3 regions of the Pseudomonas sp. 25 R 14 genome follow, and region 3 is predicted to be linked to each of the others. Evidence: predicted binding sites of a transcription regulator. Region 3 holds the regulator's gene; each other region holds the start of a gene.

Region 1 (6,059 bases), on a different contig from region 3:
AAGGACCCACGGGCACAGGCGTTTTTGCGCCAGGTTCTGTAAGGCACCTGGGCAGGTTCATACCTTGAACTTGCCCACGTACCGCTGAAGATCCGCTCCCAAGCGTGCCAATTCAATGCTCGCCGCCGCCGTCTGTTCACTGGCAGCGGCGGTTTGCTCCGACACGTCCCTGACTTTCAACACGCTGCGATTGATCTCCTCGGCCACCGCACTTTGCTCCTCTGCGGCGGCGGCGATCTGTGGATTCATTTCCTGGATGACCAGCACGGTACGTGCGATTTCTGTCAGGGCGTCCCCAGCGTTGCGCGTCAGGCCGACGCTGCGATCGGTCAAGGTGCGGCTGTTGTCCATGATATCCGCGACTTGTTGCGTGCCGCTGTGCAGCCCGCCAATCAGTTCTTCGATTTCCTCGGCGGACTGTTGGGTGCGCTGGGCAAGGCTGCGTACTTCGTCAGCAACCACTGCGAACCCTCGACCAGCTTCACCTGCACGTGCCGCCTCGATCGCCGCATTGAGGGCCAGCAGGTTGGTTTGCTGGGACACCGACTTGATCACCTCCAGCACACTGCCGATTTTCTGGCTTTCCCGTTGCAGGCCTAGCATTGCCTGGCTTGAGCGCGCCATTTCGTGGGCCAGATGTTCAATGTGCGCCACCGCATCCGTCACCACCTGGTCGCCCAGTTCGGTCTGCTGATTGGCCTGGTTGGCGGCAATCGAGGCCTGTTCGGCATGCCGGGCGACTTCCTGGGCGGTGGCGAGCATCTGGTTCATTGCGGTCGCCACCTGCTCGGTTTCGTCGCGCTGATTGCTGACGCCCGCCCGGGTTTGCTCGGTGACGGAGGAGAGCTCCTCGGCGGCGCTGGCGATTTGCCGGGCATTGTCACTGATGCTGCCAATCAGCCCCCACAGGTTCAGGGTCATTTGCGCCATGCTGCATTGCAACTGGCCCAGCTCATCCCGGCGCGGGGTCTGCACGTCGTGGCTCAGGTCGCCATCGGCAATGCGATTGGCCACTGCCAGTGCCCGGCGCAGTGGCTTGACGATCTGCCCGGCGATTACCCAGGCGGCCAGGGCGCCGAAGAGCAAGGCTGCACCGGTAATGGCGAGGGTCTGGGTATGGGCTTGCTCGGCCTCCCGGTCGCGGCGCTGGGTCTGGTCCTGGCTGAGCAGGTCACTTTGAGCCAGCAGTTGGTCCAACTGCTGCTCCAGCTGGTTTTGCGCGCCCTCGGTCGTAAGCTGGGTGTCCCGCAGGCGTGTCAGGTGTGTCCGGATGCTGAGTACGGCATTTCTCAATGCGCTGCTGTCCACGGGCAGCTTCTCCACGGCCGCCTGGGCAAGTTCAAGGCTGCGCTCCGCGTCGCTGACGGCCTGGGCATAGGCATCCAGGCTGCTGGCGGCCCAGGCCGGGCTCAGGGCACGGTCTTCGGCCTGTTCGATAGCCAGGCGCAGGTTTTCGACGGCATCGAGGGCTTTTTCGTCCTCCTGATCTGGCAGGTCGCTGGCCAATTGCGCCAGGACGTCACTGGTGCGCACAGAGCTTTGTTTGAGTTGCTCGCGGGCAGTTTCCCGTTGTTTGACCAGCGATGGCACATCCTTGAGTGTGGTTTTGAACTGGCCGGAAAAGCTGGCCATGCTTTGCAAGTACTGCAGAGGTTTCGCCACTTTGAGGCGGTTCGAAAGCTCGGCCAGATACCCGTCGATCTTCCCCATGGACAGGCTCAGTTTGTTGAGGCTGACCTCATCGTCAAGGGTGCGATAAACGATTCGGTCGGCCCGTAGTTCTTCGCCGGTGACCGCCAGTTGTGCGAGAACGGTCAAGGTCTGTGAACGGTAGAGCGAGGCGGCGAGGGCCTGCCAACCGGTCAGGGCAATCACAAGGCTCAGGGCCAGCACCAAGGCAAAACCCAGGACCAGTTTGAGGGTGACACTGGCGTTACCCAGCAGTTGAGTCATTCGACGAAGCATGGCCAACCTCCGGCAAGTGCGCAAAGGAGTTCAACGTGCCGGGGCGCCGACGGGCGTGGACACATTAAATCCATTTGAACGCTAGTTCCCTTGGGCGCCAGGCGTACTGATCAAGGACTGAAAAACATGTAGGAAATTTCAAAAGCTGCAAGCGGCGACCCGGACGGATCGCCGCGAAGGGCAGGCCTCAGACCCGGAAGCGGCCAACCAGCGTCTGCAGATGGGTACCCAGGCGTGCCAGTTCGGTACTGGAGGCGGCGGTCTCTTCACTGGCCGCAGCGGTCTGCTCGGACACATCACGTACGTTCAACACACTGCGGTTGATCTCCTCGGCCACGGCGCTCTGCTGCTCGGCGGCGGTCGCGATCTGCTGGTTCATCGCCTGGATCGCCGAGACCGTGCGAGTGATGTTTTCCAGGGCATGGCCAGCACGGCGGGTCAGTTCGACACTGCTGTCGGTAAGGTCCCGGCTGTTGTCCATGATGGTAGCGACCTGCTGGGTCCCGCTTTGCAGGCCGACGATCAACTCTTCGATTTCCTCGGTGGACTTCTGCGTGCGTTGCGCCAAGCTGCGTACTTCATCGGCCACCACCGCGAACCCACGTCCGGCCTCCCCGGCACGCGCCGCTTCAATGGCGGCGTTGAGGGCCAGCAGGTTGGTTTGCTGGGCCACGGACTTGATCACGTCCAGCACACTGCCGATCTTGTCGCTTTCGCGCTTGAGATGGCCCATGGCCTCGGTGGAGTTGCCGACTTCACCGGCCAGGCGTTCGATCTGGGCGATGGCTTCGCCGACCACCCTGTCACCTTCGCGGGCCTGTTGGTCGGCGGCGACGGCAGCCTCGGAGGCTTCCTCGGCATTGCGCGCCACTTCCTGCACGGTGGCGGCCATTTCGTTCATTGCGGTGGCCACCTGGTCGGTCTCGACCTTCTGGCTGTTGACCCCGGCGCTGGTCTGTTCGGTCACCGCCGACAACTCTTCGGCGGCGCTGGCGATTTGGGTCACACCGTCGCTGATCCCGCCGATCAGGTCGCGCAGGCCCATGGTCATGCTTTGCATGGCGCGCTGCAGTTGGCCCAGTTCGTCCTGGCGTTGCGACACCAGGTCGTGGGTCAGATCACCAGCGGCGACGCGCTCGGCGACCTTGAGGGTCTGGCTCAATGGGATCACGATCTGCCGGGTAATCGCCCAGGCGGCGAACAAGCCGAAAGCCAGGGCCAGGGCGGTCGCCAGGATCAGCAGTTGCTTGGCTTGTGCGGCATCGTTGTCACGGACCACGGTTTGCGAAACAGTGAGTTTCTTGCTGTGATCGAACAGCAGGTCGCCTTGTTCGGCCATGGCCTTGAGGGCCGCAGCGCTGGCCACCTGAGAGTCGCGGAACTGGCTGACAGCGGCAAGGTAGGCCTTGAGGGAGTCGCTGGCCTCTTGCAGGTTGGCGCTGTATTGCTCCGGCAGTTGACTGCGCAGGCTGTCGGCGTTCTTCAGGGCATTGGCGATGGCATCCAGGGCCGGCTGTTCGGCTTCGGCCTTGGCGCTGTAGGTGTAGCCGCGCACCTGGAAGCGTGCCTGTTGGATCAACTTGCTCAAGTCGATCACGCTGTTGAATTGGCTGACGCTGTCACCTTGCAGCAGGTTTTTTTCGATTTCAGAGACCCGTGCAACGGCGTTGTCAGCTGTGGCGCCGAGTTTGCTGCGGGCATCTTCGCGGTGGGCGCCGGCCTGGACCATGGCGCTGAAGGACTGTTTGTACTTGGCGACGGCGGCCAGTTGCTCGTCGATCATGGCGACATCGGCCGGCTGCTCGATCTGGCTGCGTGCGGTTTTCAGGCCGCTGTCGAGCTTGTCCATTAGCTCGTTGACCAGTCCCGGGCCTTGTTCGCCACGACGCATTTCATAGTCCAGGCGGGCCTGGCGCAGGTCTTTGGTCAGTTCATTTAGGCTGGAAATAAAGCCCAGTTTGTCGCCACGGCTGATCACGCCGCTCAGGCCCGTCCAGCCGGTGAACGTGATCAGGAGCGTGAGGACCAATACCAGGCCAAAGCCCATGCTCAGCTTGCGATTGACGCTTACATTTCCCAGTTTTTCAGCTAGCCAACGGTACATGCGGTGAACTCCCCTGAACAAGGCTTGGACTTATTCAAAGGCTATCGGCACGTCAACGCGATTCTGTAGGAGCGAGCAAGCTCGCTCCTACAGGAGATCTCAGTTTGGTCAGAAGAGGCGGGCCAGCAGGGCGGTGACGGCGGTTTCTACTCGCAGGATCCGCGCGCCCAGTTGCACCGGCTGCAAGCCGGCCTTGGCCAGCAAGTCCACTTCGTAGGGAATCCAGCCACCCTCGGGGCCGATGGCCAGGGTCACCGGTTCATCGAGGCCGCGTGGGCAGGGCGGGTAATCGCCGGGATGCCCAACCAGGCCAAGGGTGCCCTGGGCCAGGGCGGGCAGGCGGTCTTCGACGAAGGGTTTGAAGCGCTTTTCGATGATGATTTCGGGCAGCACGGTATCGCGCGCCTGTTCCAGGCCGAGGATCAGTTGTTCGCGAACCGCTTCAGGTTCCAGGAACGGAGTCTGCCAGAAGCTTTTTTCAACTCTGTAGCTGTTGACCAGCACTACCCGCGGTACGCCCATGGAGGCTACGGTCTGCAATACCCGGCGCAGCATTTTCGGGCGCGGCAGGGCCAGCAGCAGGGTCAGCGGCAGTTTTACCGGTGGCGGCTGGTCGAGGCTGATTTGCAACTCGGCTTCGCCGGCGTCCAGGCGTAGCAACTGGGCATTGCCCATCAGCCCGCCAATGCGCCCGACACGCAGGCTGTCGCCGACCACCGCGCGATGGACTTCCTGCATGTGCACCAGGCGCCGGTCACGCAGGATCACCCGGTCGGCCGCGATAAAGTCGGCCTCCTCCAGTAGCAGCAGGTTCACGGTTGCGTCGCTGGTGGCTGATCGTCGTCGGCGGGTTGATCATCCGGGTGCTCGCCACGCTTGCTCACCAGGCTGCCAAACAGGATGCCCACTTCAAACAGCATCCACATCGGCACGGCCAGCAGGGTTTGCGAGAAGATATCCGGCGGAGTCAGGATCATGCCGACCACAAAGCAGCCGATGATCACGTACGGGCGGATCTTGCGCAGGTATTTGACGTCGACCACGCCGATCCATACCAGCAGCACCACTGCCACCGGAATCTCGAAGGCCACGCCAAAGGCGAAGAACAGCGTCATCACGAAGTCGAGGTAGCTGGTGATGTCGGTCATCATCTCCACGCCGGCCGGGGTGGCGGCGGCGAAGAACTTGAAGATCAGTGGGAAGACCAGGAAGTAGGCGAACGCCATGCCGGTGTAGAACAGCATGATGCTCGACACCAGCAGCGGCACGGCGATGCGTTTTTCATGCTTGTACAGGCCTGGCGCGATAAAGCCCCAGATCTGGTGCAGGATCACCGGGATCGCCAAAAACAGCGAAACCATCATCGTCAGCTTGAGCGGCGTGAGGAACGGCGAGGACACGTCGGTGGCGATCATCGTCGCGCCTACCGGCAGGTACTCGCGCAGCGGCGTGGAGACGAAGGTGTAGATCTGCTGGGTGAAGGCAAACAACCCGGCGAAGATGACGAAGATCGCCGCGACACACCGCAGCAGGCGGGTGCGCAACTCGGTGAGGTGCGAGACCAGCGGCATATGCTGGTCGTTTTCCGGTTTATCAGCGCTCATGGGGCTCGCGGCGGCAATGTAGGATCGTGGGGCGCGGGCGACGCGGTGGGCGCCGGTGCCGGTTCTGTCGAGGGTGCGGCGGGCGCTGCGGGGTCAACCACTGGCGCAATGCTCTGTTCGGCCACCGGCTCAACGGGTCTCGGTGCCTGTTGCTGGGGCGAGAGGATTTTTCGCGCTTCCTGCTCCAGGGACAGAATGTGTTCGTTGTGCAACTGCCGGCGGATTTCGTCGGCGCCGATTTCCCGTTCAACTTCCTGCTTGATGGCGTTGAAACTGCGTTTCAGGCGCCCGACCCACAGGCCGGCCGTGCGTGCCGCGCCAGGCAGGCGTTCGGGGCCCAGCACCAGCAAGGCGACGAGGCCGACGAGCAGCAGTTCAGAGAAGCT
Region 2 (6,059 bases), on a different contig from region 3:
CCAGACATGGCGCCCGCCATGTACCCCGGTCAACGCAACAGCCCAGAGCACTTGCCGGCAATCTGCAGCGCCCTGGCTGAACGGATGGGGATCAGCCCTTCAGCGCTGGCCGAGGCGAGCACCCGCAACGCCTGCGAACTGTTCAACTGGCCGCTCGATGATGGGGTTGACCGCCTGTAGCGTGAGGGTCATGCGATGCCGGTGGCGGGCGTAGCGCAGGGTGAGGAAGTGAATCAGGATCGCCACCAGCGATACGTTCAATTGCCCGACCTTGCTGATCAAGCCGACCCACTCCACCACCAGGGCCACCAACAAGGCCACGCAGGTCAACACGAGCATGCTTGGGCGCAGCAAGGCCAGGTTGTCCAGGGACTTCAACTGGCGCAGTTGCCTGGGACAATTGAGCAGCAGGACTTTGTGGCAATACGGACAGTCAAAAGGCTCGTTGAGGGCAATGGCATTGAGCTGCCAGGGCTTGAGTACGAAGGTGATATCGCAATGGGCGCAATGCCCTTTCACGCCTGGGGTTGTCGCGGTCATGGCCCTGCCTCCCGGAAGCGCTGGATGGGGTGTGAAACAAATTCTCACCCAATCTCGTTGCGAAAAAAGCTCACCCGGGAAAACAGGACATGCACCACACAGCTAACAGATAAAACCTACATCAAAGTCTTACACGCGAAATGCACCGATCAGCTTTTTCAGTTCAATCACCTGCAAAGACAATTGCCGACTGGCCTCTTCGGTCTGATGCGCACCTTGGGCCGCGTGCTCGCCAGCCCGATTGATCTCGACGATGTTCTGGTCGATGTCATGGGCCACCGCCGTCTGTTGCTCCACCGCCGCGGCGATTTGCTGGTTCTGATCGACGATCATCCCCACGGCGCCCAGGATATTTTCCAGGGCAAGTTGGACTTTTTCCGACTGCCCGACCGTACCGCTGGCCATTTTATGGCTGCTGCCCATGGCCTTCACCGCCGCACCCACGCCCTGGTGCAATTTGGCGATCATCTGCTCGATCTCTTCAGTGGAGTGCTGGGTGCGCCGGGCCAGGGTGCGCACCTCATCGGCCACCACGGCAAACCCACGTCCCTGCTCGCCCGCCCGCGCCGCCTCGATGGCCGCGTTCAAGGCCAGCAGGTTGGTTTGTTCGGCAATGCTTTTGATCACTTCCAGCACGCTGCTGATCGATTGACTGTCGATAGCCAGTTGATTGATCACCAGCACTGATTGGTCGATCTCGGACGCCAGTTGCGCGATGCTGCCCTGCTGGGATTGCACCAGGCCACGCCCGCTGAGGGTTTCATCGTTGACGCTGTGAGCACTGCTGACAGCCGCCGCCGCACTGCGCGCGACTTCGTGGGCGGTCGCCGACATCTGGTTCATGGCCGTTGCCACCTGTTCGATCTGGCTGCGCTGGCCCGACACCGCCTGATTGCTGCGCGCCGATACCGACTCCACTTGCCCGGCCTGATGCTCGACTTCCTGGACGGTGTGCCCTACCCGTTCAATCAGGTCGTGGATTTTCGCTACGGTGCCATTGAACACCTCACCCAACTCACCCAACTCATCGCGGCTCTGGGACTTGAAGCTGACCGTCATGTCCCCGGCGGCGACCTTATCCATCATCGCGCCCAGGCGGCGCAGGGTGGTGCGGGTCGAGGCGTAGAAGCCGCCGTACAGATAGAAGATCAACAGGAACACCGCCGCCAGCGCCGCAACCAGCACCACCATATGCGTACGGTTCTGGGCCAGGCGCTGTTGCAGCTGCTGGTCGAGGAAGGACAGGGTCGCATCGTCCAGTTGATAGGTCTTGGCCATCAAGGCTGTCACTTGATCATAAAAACCCTGCCACGGCGCCTCCAGGGTCTCGGCCATCACCACCTGTTCCTCGAACAGTTCGCTGCCCTGCTTGAGGCTGGCCTGGCTGGCTTGGGCCAAGGTATCCAACGCGTCATGGGCGGCCTTGCTGGAGTTCAGGGCGTCTTGCACTTTCAAGCCGTATTCAGCCTGGAGCTTTTCCAACTGTTGCAACAGTTCGTCAAAACGCGTGCTGGACGATGAGTTGAGAAAGCCCTGGCCCAGGGAGTACGCACCCATGGCCCGGCCCTCGCCCAAGGTCTGGGTGACTTGCGGGGTGACGCTGGTCACCAGTTCGCTGAGTTGGCGCACATCACCCTGCACATCACGGCTCAACCCCGACTGGCTGGCAATGATCTGGCTGAACATCTGCGCCTTGTTGAGCAACTTGCCAATCAGCGCACTTTTGCTCAACAACGAAGATTCGCTTTGCTGGACTTTGAAGGCCGCGATCATCTCGTCGCGCTTACCCTCAAACACCGCAACTTGCTCGGGATCGGCCGTCATCGCCTGGAAGCCTTGCAGGCGTTCAAGGACGCGCAGTTCCAATGCGCTGATCTGACTTTCGATATCGCCCGCCTTGCCCGCCTGGCCGAGGGTGGCGTTGATTTGTACCTGATTGTTCAGGGTTTCCAGGTCGCGGCGCAGGATCAGGCTGCTGCCCAGAAGGTCCAGGCTCTGTAACTCAACCTGCGTGCCCTGGAACTCACGCCAGGAGTCGCGCACCAGGTAATAGTTGGTCACCAGCATCGGCAGGAAAAACAACACGCTGATCAGGCTGAACTTCATGCCGAAGCTCAGGCGATTCATCAGCGCGATGGCGGGATAGAGCAAGCTCTTCACAGATGAACTCCCTTTTCTTTTATTTTTATTGAAGGCGCAGGGCAGCGGCAGAAAGCCACTATTGGGCGCGCTGTCTGTATAGCTTAAATCGGCGGGGAGTTTTGTAACTTAAGGTTAACGCGATCGGCGGCGCTTAATAGGCCGACCGATTTCTTGATACCAACACATCTTCCCTGTGGGAAATTGCTCTAATGCCAGTCAGTTAAGCGGTCATCGCCTTCTGTAGGAGCGAGCTTGCTCGCGAAAAACGTCAACGATAAGGCGTACTTACTGAATGAACGCGGCGCCTGTAAGTTCTTCGCGAGCAAGCTCGCTCCTACAAAGGGCGTTTCTCAGGGTAAAACAGTCCAGATCGCAAACCCGGCGTACCACAACACCGCCGCGCGCAGCAGCAGTTCCCACAAGCGATCCAGGCTGTTGATGCCATCTGCACCCACTACCGGCGGCGGAATTTCCCCGGCCACCAGGCCAACCTTTTCCACCAACTGCGCCGCACTGATATCCCAGTTCAGCAGCTCATGCAGCATGACCCGGCTGACCGCGACAAAATTGCCCACCAAGGCAAAGCTCGCTGCCAGCAACCGCACCGGTAACCAGTCGAAAGCATGGCGCAATTGCCCGGCGCGCTCGGCCACCAATGGGTTCTGACTGCGCTCACTGGCCAGCGCCAGCAAGCGGTAGGCCAGGGCCACCACAGGGCCGAGGAGGAAATACCAGAAAATCACCGCGAAAAAACTCTGGTAGGCCTGCCACAGCAAATGGCTCTGGACCCGCTCCAGCAGTTGCTCGCCACTGTCGGCGCCAATGGCCAGGTCGCGTTCGGCAACATGCTCAGCCGCTTGCAGGTCCCCCCGGCGCCAGGCATCACGAAACGGCCCGAGCTGGCCCAACAGATCACCGCGCCCCAGGCTGTAGATCACCACCAGCAGGTGCACCGGCAGTGCCAGCAAACCATAGGCCACCGGTTCCAGGACCAGCAGCAACAGCCCCAGCAGCGCCACCGGCAGCAGTACCAGCAGCGCCAGGATCAGCCAGGGTTGCTTGCCCAGCCGCGTGCTCGACTCAAGCCGGGCCAGCTCGCGCAGCCAGCGGCCATCGCGCTGTACCCGCTGACGCAAGGCCGAGAACTTCTCGATCCACACCGCCAGCACCAACACCAGAAAACTCATTGTGCATGTCCTCCTTCCTGCAAGGCGCCGCGAAAACGCGCCCAATCAAAAGCCGGTCCAGGATCGGTCTTGCGTCCTGGGGCGATGTCACTATGACCGCAAATGCGCTGGAGCGTGATGCCCGGGTAGGCGGCCAGCAATTGGCGACTCAGTTCGATCAAGGATTGGTACTGGGCATCGGTAAAGGGTTGGTCGTCGGTCCCTTCAAGCTCGATCCCCAGGGAAAAATCATTGCAGGTCTCACGCCCCTCGAAACAGGAAACACCGGCATGCCAGGCGCGGTCCTGGCAGGAGACAAATTGCGTCACCGCGCCATCACGCTCAATCAGAAAGTGCGCTGAAACCCGTAAGTCAGCAATACCTGCAAAGTAGGGATGTTCCGTGACATCCAGGCGATTCTGGAAAAACTCCTGCACTTTGCCCGTGGCGAACTGGGCCGGTGGCAAGCTGATGTTGTGCACCACCAACAAGGAAATCTCGCCGCCCGGGCGCTCATTGAAGTTGGGCGATGGGCAATGGGCAACGCCCTGGCACCAACCGCTGGTGGGGTCCAACTGCATACAGGTTCCTTGCGCAAGACTTGGGAGCACTCAGTATGCCGTGATCCGCCTGGCGGTTGCGATCACTTGGCGCGATTGAGTTGCCGCAGATTGCCAATCACCGACGCCAGTGCGCGGTCGAACAACAGCGCATCATCCAGGGTGCGCACCCCGCCACGCTTGAACTCCAGGGCCAGTTCGGTGCAGGTTTTTTCCAGCACTTTGAGGCCTGTGCGATTGACAAAGATATAGCTGTTGGCCGGCTCGATAATCGCCGTCAGCTTACAGCGCAGGGCATTGTCTTCATCTTCGCGGAACTCGACCCAACTGCCGATACGCAATTGGAGGACCTTGAGCAAATCGGGATCATCCTCTGCCAGGCTGACCGTCTCCACTGCCCCCAAGTCTTCGCGCACTTCAACCAGCGTCACGCTGGCAAGCGTTGCCCCCTGGAACGCCTGGGTATGCAGGGCTTGCAACTGGATAAAAAACTCCCGGGTAACAAAAGAGTCAAACGCCGCCTCGCTCAACCCCTCGCGCAGGGCCTTGAGCAACGCGGGTAATTGCTCCAGCAAGCGACGGCCGGCCTCGGTGTCCTCACTCAGGCCGACACTCCAGATCAGCTCATCCATGGTCCGCAACCGCGCCTGCCATTGTGGCGAGTGTTGCCCATGTTTTAGGCATTCAAGCAACAAGACCTGGCTCCAGGCCTGCTGCAGGAACTGCACCACGAAATGTGGCAAGACCTTACCCAGCAAGCGCTGATTGAGCGCATCCGCAACCCGCTGTCGGGCCTGTTCGGTGCGCGCGCGCCCTTCCTCGGCATCGCGGGTACGCTGTTCGAGCAGCTCACTGCGACGGCGCTCGTCCTGGGTAAACGCGGTGAACTCGTGCAGGAGTACCGAGAAAATTGCCGGGTCATCGACAAAATCGTTCAACAACCGCTGCACCACCTGCTCGATGCGCAGGTACAGGCTGTCACGCTGATAATCATCACGCTTGCCCCAGCCCATGGCGGCGGTCCCGATTTCATTGAGCAGGCGTCGTGCGGGGTGGTTGGCGCGGCTGAAAAAGCTCTTGTCCAGCACGGCCACTTTCAACATGGGAATCTGCAGGCGCGCAATCAAGGCCTTGAGGGAGTCAGGCAGGGTGCGGTCGTCGAGGATGAACTCGAACAACATGGCGATCAGGTTGATCACATCCTCATCGGCATCTTCGACTACCCGCGACTTTCCACTCTTGACGCTGACCCGGGTGAGCAGTTCTTCCAATTGGCGGCGCAGGTCAAAATCGTCCTCGACCGCAGGCTCCGGTACATATTGTTGCAAATGGGACAGCAGGCGCAGCAGGTCGCGGGTAGAGATAGGCTGGGCCTGGGCACTGGCCTCCAGGGTCGGGGCGACGCTGCCACGCACTGTCAGTAGCAGTTCTTGCAGGGCGGCGAAGACTTGTTGCTCGGCTTCGTCGGCTTGTGGGTCGACAGCCGGGGCGGCCTCGATGGGCGGGCGGGCCCTGCTGGCACGCTCGCCAGGACGCCGTGAAGGCACGGCCTTGAGTTCAGGCAGCACGCCCGTGGCGGCCAGCAACTGATTGGCTTCGCCGTACAGCAGGTCGGCATCGCTGAGTACGTACTTTTCAAACAGCTTCAAAA
Region 3 (6,059 bases):
ACCACATAGGACAGGCGTTCGGTGGCATCAGTGATCTGCGAGATTTCCTCGGCCTGGGGCATGTGCGGGTCGATCTGGAAATTGACGATCGCACTGTGCAACTCACGGGTGAGCTTGCCCACTTCCTGGTACAGGCCGCGGTCGCGGGTCTGGTTGAGCTCATGGATCAACTGCACTGCGTCGCCGAACTGGCCTTTTTCCAGGCTTTCGACGAGTTGGTGAGCATGTTTTTTCAGGGTCGATTCAAAGTCGGCCTGCGATGATTCTTTATGCTCCATAGCTCCCCCGTGGCAGCATCAATGACCGATGCGTTCGAAGATTTTTTCAATCTTCTCTTTCAAGGCCAATGCAGTGAATGGCTTGACCACGTAGCCGTTGACCCCGGCCTGGGCGGCTTCGATGATCTGTTCACGCTTGGCTTCGGCGGTCACCATCAACACCGGAAGATTGCGCAGTTTTTCATCGGCGCGCACATGGCGCAGCAGATCGATACCGGTCATGCCAGGCATGTTCCAGTCGGTTACCAGAAAGTCGATGCTCCCGCTGTTGAGGATCGGAATCGCCGTAATGCCGTCATCCGCCTCGACCGTGTTAGTGAACCCAAGGTCACGCAACAGGTTTTTTATGATCCGCCGCATCGTTGAGAAGTCATCAACGATGAGGATTTTCATGTTCTTGTCCAATTCGACCTCCAAGCAGTCTTAAACGCGTCCAGCACCTGGGCGCGCCATATCATTCAACAGGCATTACACAAAAAGGACTGCTAGGGCACACCACAGGTCGCTCCCGCCCGGCTTGCGCCCTGGCGGTTATCGCTCGCACTGTCCCCACACTGCCTGTCAGCGCGCTCGCCACTCTCCCAAACGCCCCCGCAAGCGGGCCGCGCATTGGCTATGGAGCTGACTGACCCGCGATTCGCTGACCCCCAGGACCTCACCGATTTCCTTGAGGTTCAGCTCTTCGTCGTAGTACAGCGCCAACACCAGTCGCTCACGTTCCGGCAGATTGGCAATCGCCTCTGCCAGGGCGCCCTGGAAGCGTTCATCTTCCAGGTCGCGTGAAGGCTCCTGGTGAGCGCTCGCGCCGTCCTCGTGCAGCCCTTCATGTTCGCCGTCCTGTAGCAGGTCGTCGAAACTGAACAGGCGGCTGCCCAAGGTATCGTTCAAAATCCCGTAGTAATCGTCGAGACTCAATTGGAGTTCGGCCGCAACTTCGTGATCTTTAGCGTCGCGGCCGGTTTTTGCTTCAATTGAGCGAATTGCGTCACTCACCATCCGGGTATTGCGGTGAACCGAACGCGGCGCCCAATCACCTTTACGCACTTCATCGAGCATCGCACCACGGATACGGATACCCGCATACGTCTCGAAACTCGCACCCTTGCTCGCGTCGTACTTGGTCGACACTTCGAGCAGGCCGATCATCCCCGCCTGGATCAGGTCTTCGACCTGGACACTGGCGGGCAGGCGTGCCAGCAGGTGGTAGGCAATGCGCTTGACCAGAGGCGCATAGCGCTCGATCAATTCGCCCTGGCTGTCACGCGCTGATTTTTTGTAAAGGTTGTAGCCGCTGGCTGTCATAGCACCGGTCCTGCACTCGTCTGATGCACCAATCGCTCGACGAAAAACTCCAGATGCCCCCGAGGATTGGCGGGCAGTGGCCAGGTATCGACCTTCTGAGCAATTGCCTTGAACGCCAACGCGCATTTCGAACGAGGGAACGCTTCATAGACTGCACGCTGCTTTTGCACAGCCTTGCGCACACACTCGTCATAGGGAACTGCGCCGACGTATTGTAAGGCGACATCGAGGAAGCGATCCGTGACCTTGGTCAACTTGGCGAACAGGTTGCGCCCTTCCTGTGGGCTCTGGGCCATGTTGGCCAGCACGCGGAAGCGGTTCATGCCGTAGTCGCGGTTGAGCAGCTTGATCAGGGCGTAGGCGTCGGTGATCGAGGTGGGTTCGTCGCAGACCACCAGCAACACTTCCTGCGCGGCGCGCACGAAGCTGACCACGGACTCGCCGATCCCGGCGGCGGTATCGATCACCAGCACGTCGAGGTTGTCGCCGATATCACTGAAGGCCTGGATCAGGCCGGCATGCTGCGCCGGGCTCAGATGCACCATGCTCTGGGTGCCGGAGGCGGCCGGGACGATGCGAATCCCCCCTGGCCCCTGCAACAGCACATCGCGCAGTTCACAGCGGCCCTCAATGACATCGGCCAGGGTATGTTTGGGGGTCAGTCCCAGCAGAACGTCAACGTTCGCCAGTCCCAGGTCGGCATCCAGCAGCATGACACGGCGGCCAAGCTCTGCCAGGGCCAGGGACAAATTCACTGACACGTTAGTTTTCCCGACGCCACCTTTGCCGCCGGTCACCGCGATCACCTGTACGGGATGCATGCTGCCCATGTTCTTTCTTTACCTTGTCTTGCTTAGCCGCAGGCTACATAGGGTGGCCGCGGTAGCAGACCATCGATGTAGGTACATTGCACTGTGTTTCATGTTGCCTTCAGCCGACCCGCTTGGCTGGGTTGTGATAGAGGTCGGCGAACATGTCCGCCATCGCCTCTTCACTGGGTTCGTCCTGCATTTGCACACTGACTGCACGGCTGACCAGTTGATGACGGCGCGGCAGATGCAAATCATCCGGGATCCGCGGCCCGTCGGTCAGGTAGGCGACCGGTAATTCATGGCTGATGGCAAGGCTCAACACTTCGCCCAGGCTTGCGGTTTCATCCAGCTTAGTCAGGATGCAACCGGCCAACCCGCAACGCTTGTAGCTGTGGTACGCAGCAGTCAGAACCTGTTTTTGGCTGGTTGTTGCAAGTACCAGGTAATTTTTCGACTTGATCCCGCGTCCGGCCAGGCTTTCCAGCTGCATACGCAACGCCGGGTCGCTGGCTTGCAGGCCCGCGGTGTCGATCAGCACCACGCGTTTGCGCAGCAGCGGGTCGAGGGCGTTGGCCAGGGACTGGCCCGGGTCGACATGGGTCACCGGCACATTGAGGATCCGGCCCAGGGTCTTGAGCTGCTCCTGGGCACCGATGCGGTAGCTGTCCATGCTCACCAGCGCAATATTGTGCGCGCCGTACTTGAGTACATAACGGGCGGCCAATTTGGCCAGGGTGGTGGTCTTGCCCATGCCGGCAGGGCCGACCATGGCAATCACGCCACCTTCTTCAAGGGGTTCGATTTCCGGGGTCTGGATCATCCGCGCCAAGTGGGCCAGCAGCATGCGCCAGGCCTGGCGAGGTTCTTCGATACCGGTGGTCAGCTCCAGCAGGTCGCGCGACAACGGGCCGGACAGGCCGATGCGCTGCAGGCGACGCCAGAGGTTGGCCTGTTGCGGCTTGCTGCCTTGCAACTGGTTCCAGGCCAGCGAGCCCAACTGCACTTCCAACAGTTCGCGCAGGCCATTGAGTTCAAAACGCATCGAGTCGAACACGCGCTGGTCGACCGCCGCAGCCGGCGCCGGCGCAGCAGGACGCGGCGGCTCGACGAAGGTCGGCTCAACCAATGGCTCGGCCGCAGTCAGCGGCAGGCCGGCAAACAATTGGCGGTTGGTGGTCGCATCGCTGTCGCCACGCATGCTCAGTTCGGCCTGGGCCGAGACAATGCGCGAGGCGGTCTTGCGCAACTCGTCTTCGAGTTCCATGTTCGGCACGCGCGGCGCCAAGGCCTGGGGTTTGTAATCCAGGGCAGCCGTCAGCTCGACACCGCCGGCAATGCGACGGTTACCGATAATAGCCGCGTCGGCGCCCAGTTCATCACGAACCAGCTTCATGGCCTGACGCATATCGGCGGCGAAAAAACGCTTTACTTGCATAACCCACTACCTCAGCCGTTGGGCCCTACTGTCGCGACGATAGTCACTTGCTTGTTGTCAGGAATTTCCTGATAAGCCAATACGTGCAAATTCGGTACTGCCAGGCGTCCAAACCGCGACAACATCGCCCGGACGGGGCCGGCCACCAGCAGGATCACCGGTTGGCCCTGCATCTCCTGGCGCTGTGCGGCGTCGATCAACGAACGCTGCAGCTTTTCAGCCATGCTTGGCTCCAGCAGGACGCCCTCTTCCTGGCCTTGTCCTGCCTTCTGGATACTATTGAGCAATATTTGTTCCAACCTTGGTTCCAAGGTGATGACAGGCAGCTCGGAGTCAAGCCCGACAATGCTTTGGACGATGGCACGCGACAAACCGACGCGCACCGCAGCCACCAGAGCGGCAGTATCTTGACTCTTGGCGGCATTGTTGGCGACGGCCTCGGCAATGCTGCGAATGTCGCGTACCGGCACCTGCTCGGCCAACAGTGCCTGCAACACCTTGAGCAACTGCGACAACGACAGGATGCCCGGCACCAGCTCTTCGGCCAGCTTTGGCGAGGCCTTGGCCAGCAATTGCATGAGTTGCTGGACTTCTTCGTGGCCAATCAACTCGTGGGAGTGCTTGTACAGAATCTGGTTGAGGTGCGTGGCGACCACCGTGCTGGCATCCACCACGGTGTAACCCAGGGACTGCGCCTGGCTACGCTGGCTGACTTCGATCCACACCGCGTCCAGGCCAAAAGCCGGATCTTTGGCGGTGATGCCGCTCAGGGTGCCAAACACCTGGCCCGGGTTGATCGCCAACTCGCGGTCCGGGTAGATCTCGGCTTCGGCCAGGGTCACGCCCATCAGCGTCAGACGGTAGGCACTGGGGGCCAGGTCGAGGTTGTCGCGAATGTGTACGGTGGGCATCAAGAAGCCCAGGTCCTGGGACAATTTCTTGCGCACACCCTTGATCCGCGCCAGCAACTGGCCGCCCTGGTTGCGGTCGACCAGCGGGATCAGGCGATAGCCGACTTCCAGGCCGATCATGTCGATCGGGGTCACGTCATCCCAGCCCAACTCCTTGGTTTCCTGGGCGCGGGCCGGCGACGGCAGTAAGTCCTGCTGGCGTTCCACCTCTTTCAAGGCCTGGACCTTGACCGTGTTCTGCTTCTTCCAGAACAGGTACGCACCGCCGCCGGCCAGGGCAGCCATGCTCAGGAACGAGAAGTGCGGCATGCCCGGCACAATGCCCATGATCGCCATGATGCCGGCCGCCACGGCCAGGGCCTTGGGCGAGGAAAACATCTGGCGGTTGATCTGCTTGCCCATGTCTTCGGAGCCGGACGCACGGGTCACCATGATCGCCGCAGCTGTGGATAACAACAGTGATGGCAATTGCGCCACTAAACCGTCACCAATGGTCAGCAAGGCGTACACCTTGCCCGCATCGCCGAAGGTCATGCCGTGCTGGAAGATCCCCACCGCCATGCCGCCGATCAGGTTGATAAACAGGATCAGCAGGCCGGCGATGGCGTCGCCACGCACGAATTTGCTGGCACCGTCCATCGAACCGTAGAACTCGGCCTCCTGGGCCACTTCGGAACGACGGGCCTTGGCCTGGTTCTGGTCGATCAGGCCGGCGTTGAGGTCGGCGTCGATCGCCATTTGCTTGCCAGGCATGGCGTCGAGGGTAAACCGTGCGCTCACCTCGGAAATCCGCCCGGCGCCCTTGGTCACCACCACGAAGTTGATGATCATCAGGATCGCGAACACCACGATACCGACCACGTAGTTGCCGCCGATCACCACCTCACCAAAAGCCTGGATCACCTTGCCGGCGGCGGCGTGACCGTCCTGGCCGTGGAGCATCACCACCCGCGTAGAGGCCACGTTAAGGGCCAGGCGCAGCAGCGTGGCAACCAGCAAAATGGTGGGAAAGACCGCAAAATCCAAAGGCCGCAGCGCGTATACACACACCAGCAGCACCACGATGGACAGGGCAATGTTGAAGGTGAAGAACACGTCCAACAGGAACGGCGGCATCGGCAACATCATCATTGCCAGCATGACCAACAGCAACAACGGCACACCCAGGTTGCCTCGCGAGAGGTCCGTCAGGGTGCCACGGGCGTTGTTGAGCATTTGAGAGCGATCCACCACCGGTATTCCTCGTTGCCTTGAAGCAAAACTTTGACGCCAGGAGGCGACTTGGAGGGGCTTGTGCAAGAAGCCTTCCAACTTTTGCTTG

Evidence for each region. Region 3 encodes FliA, which starts transcription of late flagellar genes. Its sites were predicted from a motif close to CTAAAGTTTNNNNNNNNNNNGCCGNTAA; they were not measured.
Region 1: the regulator FliA is predicted to act here: its motif matches at 4,111-4,138, upstream of BFQ03_RS28550 (methyl-accepting chemotaxis protein).
Region 2: the regulator FliA is predicted to act here: its motif matches at 2,786-2,813, upstream of BFQ03_RS25080 (methyl-accepting chemotaxis protein).

What each region holds. Positions count from the first base shown of each region.
Region 1 is NZ_CVTS01000069.1:206,280-212,338, forward strand. It holds gene BFQ03_RS28540 (amino acid ABC transporter ATP-binding protein) at 1-42, shown strand, start outside; gene BFQ03_RS28545 (methyl-accepting chemotaxis protein) at 58-1,965, opposite strand; gene BFQ03_RS28550 (methyl-accepting chemotaxis protein) at 2,153-4,069, opposite strand; gene BFQ03_RS28555 (16S rRNA (uracil(1498)-N(3))-methyltransferase) at 4,178-4,885, opposite strand; gene tatC (twin-arginine translocase subunit TatC) at 4,882-5,673, opposite strand; gene tatB (Sec-independent protein translocase protein TatB) at 5,670-6,059, opposite strand, start outside.
Region 2 is NZ_CVTS01000065.1:404,537-410,595, forward strand. It holds gene BFQ03_RS25070 (TatD family hydrolase) at 1-180, shown strand, start outside; gene BFQ03_RS25075 (hypothetical protein) at 100-540, opposite strand; gene BFQ03_RS25080 (methyl-accepting chemotaxis protein) at 670-2,700, opposite strand; gene ampE (regulatory signaling modulator protein AmpE) at 3,033-3,869, opposite strand; gene ampD (1,6-anhydro-N-acetylmuramyl-L-alanine amidase AmpD) at 3,866-4,429, opposite strand; gene BFQ03_RS25095 (DUF1631 domain-containing protein) at 4,492-6,059, opposite strand, start outside.
Region 3 is NZ_CVTS01000014.1:1,645-7,703, forward strand. It holds gene BFQ03_RS02415 (protein phosphatase CheZ) at 1-278, opposite strand, end outside; gene BFQ03_RS02420 (chemotaxis response regulator CheY) at 297-671, opposite strand; gene fliA (RNA polymerase sigma factor FliA) at 840-1,580, opposite strand; gene fleN (flagellar synthesis regulator FleN) at 1,577-2,410, opposite strand; gene flhF (flagellar biosynthesis GTPase FlhF) at 2,511-3,827, opposite strand; gene flhA (flagellar biosynthesis protein FlhA) at 3,839-5,968, opposite strand.